Regions from separate parts of the Rhizobium sp. USDA 3886 genome, predicted to be linked through region 1. Evidence: riboswitches for the same ligand, from Rfam matches in the RefSeq annotation. Region 1 holds a riboswitch; each other region holds the start of a gene.

What was found. Region 1 has a riboswitch for cobalamin ahead of ACZ9BX_RS24625 (ABC transporter substrate-binding protein). Riboswitches for the same ligand answer to the same signal wherever they lie in the genome.
Region 2: linked by a shared signal. The riboswitch ahead of bluB (5,6-dimethylbenzimidazole synthase) and the one ahead of ACZ9BX_RS24625 (ABC transporter substrate-binding protein) in region 1 are both predicted to bind cobalamin.
Region 3: linked by a shared signal. The riboswitch ahead of cobU (bifunctional adenosylcobinamide kinase/adenosylcobinamide-phosphate guanylyltransferase) and the one ahead of ACZ9BX_RS24625 (ABC transporter substrate-binding protein) in region 1 are both predicted to bind cobalamin.

Annotation. Positions count from the first base shown of each region.
Region 1 is NZ_JBWCDC010000003.1:386,335-389,593, reverse strand. It holds gene ACZ9BX_RS24630 (hypothetical protein) at 1-1,008, shown strand, start outside; cobalamin riboswitch at 1,050-1,283, shown strand; gene ACZ9BX_RS24625 (ABC transporter substrate-binding protein) at 1,533-2,573, shown strand; gene ACZ9BX_RS24620 (FecCD family ABC transporter permease) at 2,585-3,259, shown strand, end outside.
Region 2 is NZ_JBWCDC010000001.1:1,151,867-1,155,125, forward strand. It holds gene ACZ9BX_RS05940 (NADP-dependent malic enzyme) at 1-551, shown strand, start outside; gene ACZ9BX_RS05945 (DUF2865 domain-containing protein) at 676-1,761, shown strand; gene bluB (5,6-dimethylbenzimidazole synthase) at 1,769-2,455, opposite strand; cobalamin riboswitch at 2,533-2,716, opposite strand; gene ACZ9BX_RS05955 (TolB family protein) at 2,735-3,259, opposite strand, start outside.
Region 3 is NZ_JBWCDC010000001.1:1,352,357-1,355,615, forward strand. It holds gene cobN (cobaltochelatase subunit CobN) at 1-516, opposite strand, end outside; gene cobW (cobalamin biosynthesis protein CobW) at 526-1,575, opposite strand; gene cobU (bifunctional adenosylcobinamide kinase/adenosylcobinamide-phosphate guanylyltransferase) at 1,580-2,104, opposite strand; cobalamin riboswitch at 2,417-2,806, opposite strand; gene ACZ9BX_RS07035 (chloride channel protein) at 2,970-3,259, shown strand, end outside.

The DNA.
Region 1 (3,259 bases):
CAGACTATCTTCGCCATCCAGTCGGAGGCCGATACCGTCGAAATGATCAAATCCGGTGTGGTGCTTTCTGATCATGGCGAGCATCGCGATCTGGAAACGTCCGAAGCTGCGCTGCTGCCAACCGCACTCGACGGAAAACGGCCGGTTCACGCCGTCATGCATGGCGACGACGTGGTATTGTTCTACGACGGCGAAGGCAAAGCCAAGCTCGTTTCCGAAGAAGGCATCCTCGAAGGCAAGCCGTCCGAAAAGCTCATCGACGCGACGGCACCTCACCATGGTGTCGCCGTGCCCATGGGGCGGAATATGCTCGTCTCGGTTCCGGATACCACCCAGGAAACCAAAGCGGATGAACTGCCGCCACGGCTGGGATTGCGCGTTCTGGGTGAAAGCGGTGCACAGGTCGGCGACGTCGCACCCTGCACGGCGCTGCACGGAGAAGCCTTCTCCGCAAAGCTCGTTGCCTTCGGCTGCGAGGAAGGTGTCCTGATTGCACGTCCCGGCAAAGAGCAGACCGTGCAACTTAAGATGCTGGAATATGGCGACAAGCTGCCGAAGGGAAAAGTGACGACCTTGCTTGGCAGCAAGGCGATGCAATTCTTCCTGGGCAACTATGGCGAGGACAAGATTGTGCTGATCGATCCAGACAGCACCGCACCCTATCGCCTAGTAGACCTGCCGACCCGCCGCATCGATTTCGCGCTCGATCCTGCGCGTGTTAAGAACGCCTATGTGTTGACCGAAGACGGGCAACTGCATCTCGTCGACATCCTGAGCGGCGAAATCACGACATCGACAACCGTTACCGAGCCATACAGCAAGGATGGGCACTGGCGCGATCCGCGCCCCAGGCTTGCGGTAGCTGGCGATCAGATCGCTATCACTGATCCTCGCCATAGCCTCGTCCGGGTCATCGATATTGCGACCATGAAAAAGGTTCGAGCCATTCCGGTTGAGGGTCAGCCATTCAGCGTCGTCGCCGTCGGCGGGTCGGGCGCCATCCATTAATCGCTTTTGCCTTGGCGCAGCTTGACGCGGCGGTCGCGCTCGGCATAACTGAGCGGGACGGTTCCCCGAGGAAGACTCCAAGGGGATTAATAGGGAACACGGTGCGGACGACCCAGAAGGGACCAAGACCGTGGCTGCCCCCGCAACTGTAAGCGGATTGCCGATCATCCTCGTGGCGCCAAGCGCCATGCCACTGTGGGCTCGTTCCCACGGGAAGGCAGATGGTCCGGCGCATATCCGCGAGCCAGGAGACCTGCCGTCAAAGAGAGATCCAATTGAACGGGCGGGGTTGCCCGGAACAGGAGACCAGATGATTTCTTTTGACGCCGCCATCAGGCGCAGGCCCTTCCGCACAATACGGAACGGATCGCTCTTTTCAATACAACGCAATCGCTAAGACGGACGCCAGTCATTCCGGCGGCACGCCCGCCGACATGGCCGGTGAACACCTACGCGTTTCCCATCAGCATCGGAGCGATCGCGCCACCGCGCCGACGCCTCCCCAATTCTTCGTGAGCATTCCCATGCCAAACAATTTAGACTTTCGGCGATATCTACTGCACTTCGCTTTTGCGGCACTGGCGGTCTGCGGGATTTCTGCGTCCGCTTTCGCCGCGCCCACCGCCTACCCTTTGACGATTACAAATTGCGGACGATCCGTCACTTTTGAGAAAGCACCGGAGAGAGTGGTATCGGTCGGGCAAGCGATGACCGAAATCCTGTTATCGCTCGGCCTTGCGGATCGCATCACCGGCACCGCGGTCTGGTTCAGCCCCGTGCTGAAGCCGTTCGAAGCCGAAAACAACAAGATCAAGCGTCTTGCCGACAATGATCCGAGCTTTGAGTCGGTGGTCGAAACCGATCCTGAACTTGTGACTGCCGAGTTCGAGTGGCATGTCGGCCCGAACGGTTCCGTCGGAACCTACGACCAGTTCTCGAAGGTTGGAATCAACAGCTATGTCGCGCCGGCCGATTGCGCGGCCAAGGACAATGCCACCGGCGGCGATGGCGTCCGCAAGGAGATGCTGAAGACGGAGGTGATTTATCAGGAGATCGCCGAGCTGGCCGCGATCTTTAACGTTCAGGACCGCGGCGAGGCGCTGATCGCAAGGCTGAAGGAACGCGAGGCAAAAGCGATCGCCTCCGTTGCCCGTGTCAAGGTGAAGGACATTCCCGTCATCTTCTGGTTCTCCAGCAAAGAAATCAACGGCGAAGCCTTCATGGCCGGCCGCAACGGAGCGCCGGCCTATATTATGCAAGCCCTTGGGGCGAAGAATGTGATCACCACCAACGAGGAATGGCCGTTGGTCGGCTGGGAAACAGCCGCGGGCCTCGATCCTGCGATCATCGTCATCGCCGGCATGGATCGGCGCCGCTATGCCGCCGACGATCCGGCCGTCAAGCTGGAGTTTCTTAAAACCGATCCTGTCGCAAGCAAGATCGACGCCGTTGAAAGGAAGCACCTCGTCGTGATGGACTCGCAAGCAATGAGCCCGTCGATCCGCCTTGTCGACGGGATCGAGACGCTCGCGGAAGCCATTCGGCAGTTTGGACTGGTTCAGTGACCACCGGCGCCATGCAACGCAACGGGCGGGGCGGCTTTGCCGCCTTGTTCCTGCTATCGCTAGCTGCTCTGATGCTGGCGATAAGCCTCGCCGTGTCGATCGGCGAAATCGTCATTCCGTTGCAGACGATTGCGGAAGCGATTGCCAATCGCATCTTCGGTGCCTCCTTCGCGATCAAGCCGGTTCATGAAGGTGTCATCTGGGAATATCGCCTGAGCCGTGCCCTGGTCGCTGCAAGTTCCGGCGCGGCTCTTGCCGTAACGGGCGCCATCCTGCAGGCCCTGCTCCGCAATCCGCTTGCCGAACCTTATGTGCTTGGCATTTCGGCGGGTGCCTCGACCGGCGCGGTCGCCGTCATGATCCTCAATATCGGCTCAGGTGTACTGACACTTTCCGCCGGTGCCTTTCTCGGTGCAGTGGCAGCCTTCGGTCTCGTCTCCCTTTTGGCCGCAGGCGCAGGAGGCGGCACCGATCGGATCATCCTGGCAGGTGTCGCCGGTTCGCAGCTCTTCAATGCGCTGACATCCTACATTGTCACGACCGCGGCCAACGCCGAGCAGGCAAGGGGCGTCATGTTCTGGCTGCTCGGCAGTCTCGGCGGCGTGCGCTGGCCGGACGTTTTTCTCGTGGCCCCCGTCGCCGGCAGCGGCTTTCTCATCTGCATGTTTCATGCGCGTGCGCTCGAC
Region 2 (3,259 bases), on a different contig from region 1:
AGAGTGTCTGCACCTTCGCCGGTCTCAGCCTGCTGATCACCCAGAAAGGCCCCGTTTTCTTCGCCGATACCTTCGTCAACTACAACCCGACGCATGAGGAAATCGCCGAGATCGCCGTTCTCGCGGCCGAGGAGATCCGCCGCTTCGGCATCACGCCGAAGGCCGCGTTGATCTGCCATTCGAATTTCGGCTCCCGGAACTCCGAGAGCGCCCGCAAGATGCGCGATGCCCTGCAGCTCGTGCGCAAACGCGCCCCGGAGCTGGAGGTCGATGGCGAAATGCAAGCCGGCTCGGCGCTGTCGGAATTGCTGCGCAAACGTGCCATGCCGGATAGCTCGCTTACCGGCGAAGCCAACCTTTTACTCTTCCCGAACCTCGATGCCGCCAACATTTCGCTCGGCCTCGTCCGCACGATGATGGACGCGCTCCATGTCGGCCCAATTCTGCTGGGAACCGCACAACCTGCGCATATCCTGTCAACTTCGGTCACCTCGCGCGGCGTAGTCAACATGGCGGCGCTTGCCGTCGCCGAGGCTTCGCAGCCGGCGTAAGTTGCCGCAAAATGGGAAAATGCGCTAGAATTCCGTCGCCAGCTTGTTAACGGAAGCAGGCTAGAAAGGCATGATGCGGTAACTGTCACGCCGCACTGGCCTCACTTTGCTCCGGGATGATGCCGTGAACCGCCGAAACCTGACCCTTGCGATCTTGCTTGCCCTGGCTGCACCCGCTGCCGCGCAGACGAATGCGATCTGCGACGACCTGCGCGGCCGCGTCGCCGATCTGCCGCATGTCATCGGCAATGGTCCCGAAGTCCGCCAGTATGCAAGCGCCATTGCCGAGCAGAATCTCGAGCTGCGCAAAGTCCGCAATGATCTGCGCGGCTACGGCTGCTCCGTGGACAGCATGGTGGTGATCGGCGGCGAGAATGCGGATTATTGCAGCGAGTTGCAGCAGTCCGAAGCACGCATGGTCGGCAACATCCGATACCTGCAGGAGCGGCGTAACGAACTGCGCAACCAGGGTGGTGCCGATTATCGCGTGCGCCGCGAGCTGATGGCGGCACTCGAAGACAACGGCTGCAACGAGGAGTTCGACTATGCGCCGGACCCGCAGGCCTATGCGCCGGCCCCAAGCCCCGAAGAACAGGCGATGCGCAGCGATACTTTCATCCCGCTTGGGGATGGCGAACAGGGCGGCATGCAATATGGCGTGCCGCGCGGCGAGCTCATGTCGCATGTCAGCACGATGTGCGTGCGTACCTGCGACGGCGGCTTTTTCCCGATCACCACGAATGCAACATCGATCGATTTCAACCGCGACGCAGCGACGTGTTCGAAGATGTGCCCCGGTATCGAGACAGAGCTCTTCTATCAAGACATCTCGAATACCGAAGCCGCAAACATGATCTCGGCTTCGACCGGCGCGCCCTACAGCGCCATGCCGAATGCCTTTGCCTACAAGAACCGCGCCCCCGGCGAAAAGTCCTCCTGCGCCTGCAATCTCTCGGCCTATTACGAGAACATGCGCAAGAACCAAGCAATCAGCGAACCGCCGCCGAAGGGCTCAATCACCGATATCAAGACGAAGCCGCCATCGAGCGCCACCTCCACGTCTGCCCCACAGCCGCAGGTGCCGGACCGCCCCTATGACCCGGCGAACAGCAAAGTCCGCCAGGTCGGTCCGCAGTTCCTCGCCGGCGATCAGGGCGCGATCGATCTCAAGAAACCCGCAACGCCCGGGCCGCAGCCGCAGCAGAACTGACGCGGCGTTACTGGCTTCCCCATCGGTCTGAGAAGACCAGTTCTTCGAGCGGCAAGCGCTGGCGCCAGCCTTTCACCGCCAGTTCCGGCGCGGTGTAGAGCTGGTCGACATAGCCGACACAAAGCCAGGCGACGATCTCGATCCGCTCCGGAATGCCAAGCAGATCGCGGATATCCGCATCATGGAAGATGCTGACCCAGCCGACGCCGATGCCTTCGGCGCGAGCGGCAAGCCACAGGTTCTGCACGGCGCAGACGGTCGAATAGACATCCGTACGCGGATTGTGGGTGCGGCCGATGACCACCGGCCCTGCCCTGTCCGGATCGCAGGTGACGCAGATGCTGAGCGGCGCCTTGCGGATGCCTTCGAGCTTCAGGCTGCGGTAGACATCCCGCCGCTCCTCTTCAAACATCTCGGCCGCCTCCTGATTGGCGCGCGAAAAAGCCTGCCACGCGGCCTGGCGTACCTCCGGATCGCGGATCACGACGAAATTCCAGGGCTGCATGAAACCGACCGACGGTGCGGCATGCGCCGCCCCCAGCAGCCGCGACACCAGATTGTCAGGCAGAGGATCGGGCAGGAACTGGTCGCGCACGTCACGGCGCGTTTCTATGGCTCTGTAGACTGCGGCCCGGTCGTGTTCGGAAAACTCGCCGGCCGGTACAAGGGCATGGGCGAAAGGATCAGGTTGCATCGTTAAATCCCCAACAATGCTTGAGCACCCGCGCCGCAGCGCAAGGAGCGTCAAAAACCTCGCCGCCGTCCGCGCGGTTCGGTCTATCTTGCCAGGCCGGTCTTCTGACTTGGCGTCACCCGCTTGCCACGGCCTTCCCGGCAAAAGCCAGTGGCCATTGTTGCGGCAAACGTCAGCCTCACAGCGTTGGGCACGTTCCGGTCTTTCACCGGATTCCCGATTCTCCTGCTTGATGCAGGCACCTGACGGCAATCTCTATGTCCTGAATTGCCGCTGCGTTCAAGCTGCCGGGAAATATCGCACATAGGCGAATTCGTCACCATCCGGTGACCAGCAAGGGACATTGATCGTGCCCTGCCCGCCGAAGAGCTCGAACAGCGTCGTCAGGTTGCCGCCGTCCATATCCATCAGCCGCAGCCGCACATCGAGATCGCGCGGATGATCGAAGACGTTCGGATCATAAGAAAGGAGCAGCACCTTGTCGTTCTTTGGCGAAGGATGCGCAAACCAGCTGCCGTAATTGTCATGCGTCACCTGCTCAAGACCCGTCCCATTCGGATGGATGCGCCAGATCTGCATGAGCCCGGTGCGGCTGGAGTTGAAGTAGATCCATTTCCCGTCAGCCGAATAGTCCGGCCCGTCGTTGCGCCCCTCGCCATGCGTCAGCCGCTTCTCGGGGCCGCCATCGACGGAGATTGTATAGATATCGAATTCATCGTTGCGGATGCCACAATAGGCTAGCTCCTTCCCGTCCGGCGACCAGCCGTGCCAATAGGAAGGCAAATTCTCGGTAATCAGCCGCAG
Region 3 (3,259 bases), on a different contig from region 1:
CAACGGCGTTGCCGCGCCCGGCTTCCCATCACCGGCAAGCATCGCCGCGGCATAATCGAGAAATCCTCGCGAATTCCCGTCGCCGCCTTCGATCAGATAGGACCAGAGCGCATTCAGATCATCGAGCGGCACATTCGAAAAAGGCGCCAATCCCGCATCCGGCTTGGAATCCCCGGGCAGCACCGCGATCATCGCGTCATGCCGCGCAGCGCAGGTGTGCAGCGCCTCCAGCGCGTAGTGGAAGTAGCTCGCGCCCCCAAGCGCCCGGACGATGATCAACTTGGCATGCCGCGCAGTCCGCTCGATATAGGCATCGACGGACATCGGGTGCTTGAGGCTCATAAGGCTGGCGAGCCGGAGCGAAAAAGGCCTGCCGCCTTGTGCGTGAGCCGCGGCGATCGCCGAAAGCTCCGTGTCCGCTGCGGACAGGAACAGGATATCGCCCGGCGATTGGCCGAGGTCGATCGCCTCCTCGCCATCGCTGATCGTTCCTTTCTGGGCAAGAAGCAGATGCATGGCCGAGCCTTAGACGAGTGCCTGGATGGCATTGCGGACCGTGCCCTGATCCATCTCATGCAGACCGATCACCACAAGGCGCGTGCCGCGTGCTTCGCCCGGCGCCCAGGCGCGGTCGAAATACTGGTCGACGCGGCTGCCGACGGCCTGGACCTGCAAACGCATCGGCTTGCCCGCGACATCGGCAAAGCCCTTCAGGCGCAGGACGTCGTGCTCGGCAATCACGCCTTTCAGCTTCTCGGCGAAGCCTGCCGGATCGGTGATCGGACCGAGTTCGACGACGAAGCTGTCGAACTCGTCATGGTCGTGCGGCGTGCCGTCTGCATGCTCCAGCTCATGATGGGATTTGCGGTTGACGATGTCCCCTTCCGTGCCGATGCCGAGGCCGAGCAGCACGCTTGCGGGAACCTCGCCGTTTCTCGCCTCGATCATCGCCGGCTTGCGGGCAATGCGGGAGGTTACTTCGCGGCGCACGCGGCCGAGCCCCTCGCCGTCAAGGAGGTCGGTCTTGTTGAGCACGATGAGGTCGGCGCAGGTCAATTGATCCTCGAAGAGTTCTTCTATCGGGCTTTCATGATCGAGGGACGCGTCGTCGGCGCGGCGGGCATCCACCGCATCGTGGTCATCGGCGAAACGGCCGGCGGCGACGGCCGCGCTGTCGACGACGGTGATGACCCCATCGACCGTCACCTCGCTGCGGATCTCCGGCCAGTTGAAGGCGGCAACGAGCGGCTGCGGCAGGGCAAGGCCGGAGGTTTCGATGATGATGTGGTCCGGGCGCTGCGCGCGCTCCAAAAGCTTCGTCATGGTCGGGATAAAATCATCGGCAACGGTGCAGCAGATGCAGCCATTGGTGAGCTCGATGATGTCGTCCTCTGTGCAGTTTTCCGCGCCGCAACCCTTCAATACGTCGCCGTCGACGCCGAGATCGCCGAATTCGTTGATGATCAGCGCGATCTTCTTGCCGCCGGTATTGGAAAGCAGATTGCGGATCATCGTCGTCTTGCCGGCGCCAAGGAAGCCGGTGATGACCGTTGCGGGGATCTTCTGCTGGTTCATAGGTTCAACCCTTCATTTTCAGCGGCAGACCGGCCGCGATGAAATACACGTCCGCGGCTTCCGCCGCGATCATCTGGTGCAGCCGTCCGGCATGATCGCGGAAATCCCGCGCCATCCGGCTTTCCGGCACGATGCCGAGGCCGACTTCATTGGAAACGATGACGAGCCGCGCCTTGGCTTTTGGCAGAAACGACGCAAGGGCAGCGAATTCCGCCGCCATGTCGCGCTCTTCCATCATCAGATTGGTGACCCAGAGCGTCAGGCAATCGACGAGGATCGCCCGACCCTCGCGGTCGATCGCGGAGAGACGGGAGAGGAGATCCAGCGGCTCCTCGTGTGTCGTCCAGAGCGGACCCCGATCGGACTTATGCTGCTCGATGCGCGCACGCATCTCTTCGTCCCACGCCCGGCCGGTCGCGACGTAGTGGCGCTCAAGGTCGCTATCGGCGATCAGCCGCTCGGCGAAATGGGATTTGCCGGAACGCGCGCCGCCGAGGACGAAGGCAGTGCCGAGTGAAGAAGAGGTCATCAGGATGCAGACCCCGGAAGGGATAGCACCACACAACCTCTCCGTCCCTCATTCCTGTGCTTGTCACAGGAATCCAGCCACGGCGCGTCTTCGCCTTGAATGACCTTTTTCGTTTTGGGGAGTCTTCTGCGCCCAAGGACTTGGGCGCACTGGATGCCTGTGCTGGTTCCCGGGACAAGTCCCAGGACCGGAATGAGGGAAGTCGAAAGTGCGGCGTCCCGCAAAGAAGCCGCAAAATACGGCATGAAATTCCATCGTTCAGCCATGACAACCTCCGTGCTGGCAGCGGGGAACAATACCCCAGAATGGGCTCTTCGCCCGGCACGCATGGCAGGTCTCCTGGCTCGCGGGTATTGGCACGACAGGGCGACCATTGAGGTCGCCCTGTCGTGCCAGCGGGTCTTCCTCGCCTTCCCGGCTGCGTCTTCGTGAAAAGGCGGACGATTCGTAGAAATAGAGGCGTCCTGCCCCGGCTGATCACGATGCATTTCCAGTGGCTTTTCCGGCGCCTTGCCGCTTCACCCGCTCCGCGACATGCGAAACAGCCGTGAATTGGCCTGAACGCCGGATGGAAGACCCTGACCGCTCTACAGTCGCGGGGTCGGCTGTGATGAAGACGCCCGGCTTGGGTCCGTCCCTTCACATTCCCTTTTCATCCGGCACGGCATCTGCCGTTCCGGAACCATCCGTAAGATTGTTCATCGTTAGGCAAGCCGCCTGTCGAAGTCAATCGCGCACGCCAAACCGAACCAGCGGAGAACAGGTTCAAGTTCGCGGTGCGCTTCGCGCCGGGCTTTCGCCATATTTCGGGAGCAGGTGCCCTAATCGCCCTTGACGGTGTTGGCCGTTACCTAGTTCTTTGCATATGCTCACGAAATTGAATTTCCCGCGCCTCCACCAGCTCTATCGCCTGCTTGATGCAGGGCGGATTCGCGCGCTTGCCCGCCGCAGCGAAATGGGCATGGTCTTTGCCGGGATCGCCGTCGGCGTGACGTCGGGGCTCGCGGTCACCGGCATGAGCCTGCTCTCGCGCGAGCTGCACCGCCTGATCTTCGGCATCAGCGAGATCGAGAGGCTGAGTGCGTCGCAGATCGACAACAAATTCCTGCTTCTGATCGCGCCAGTCTGCGGCGGGATTCTTCTCGGCCTTCTGTT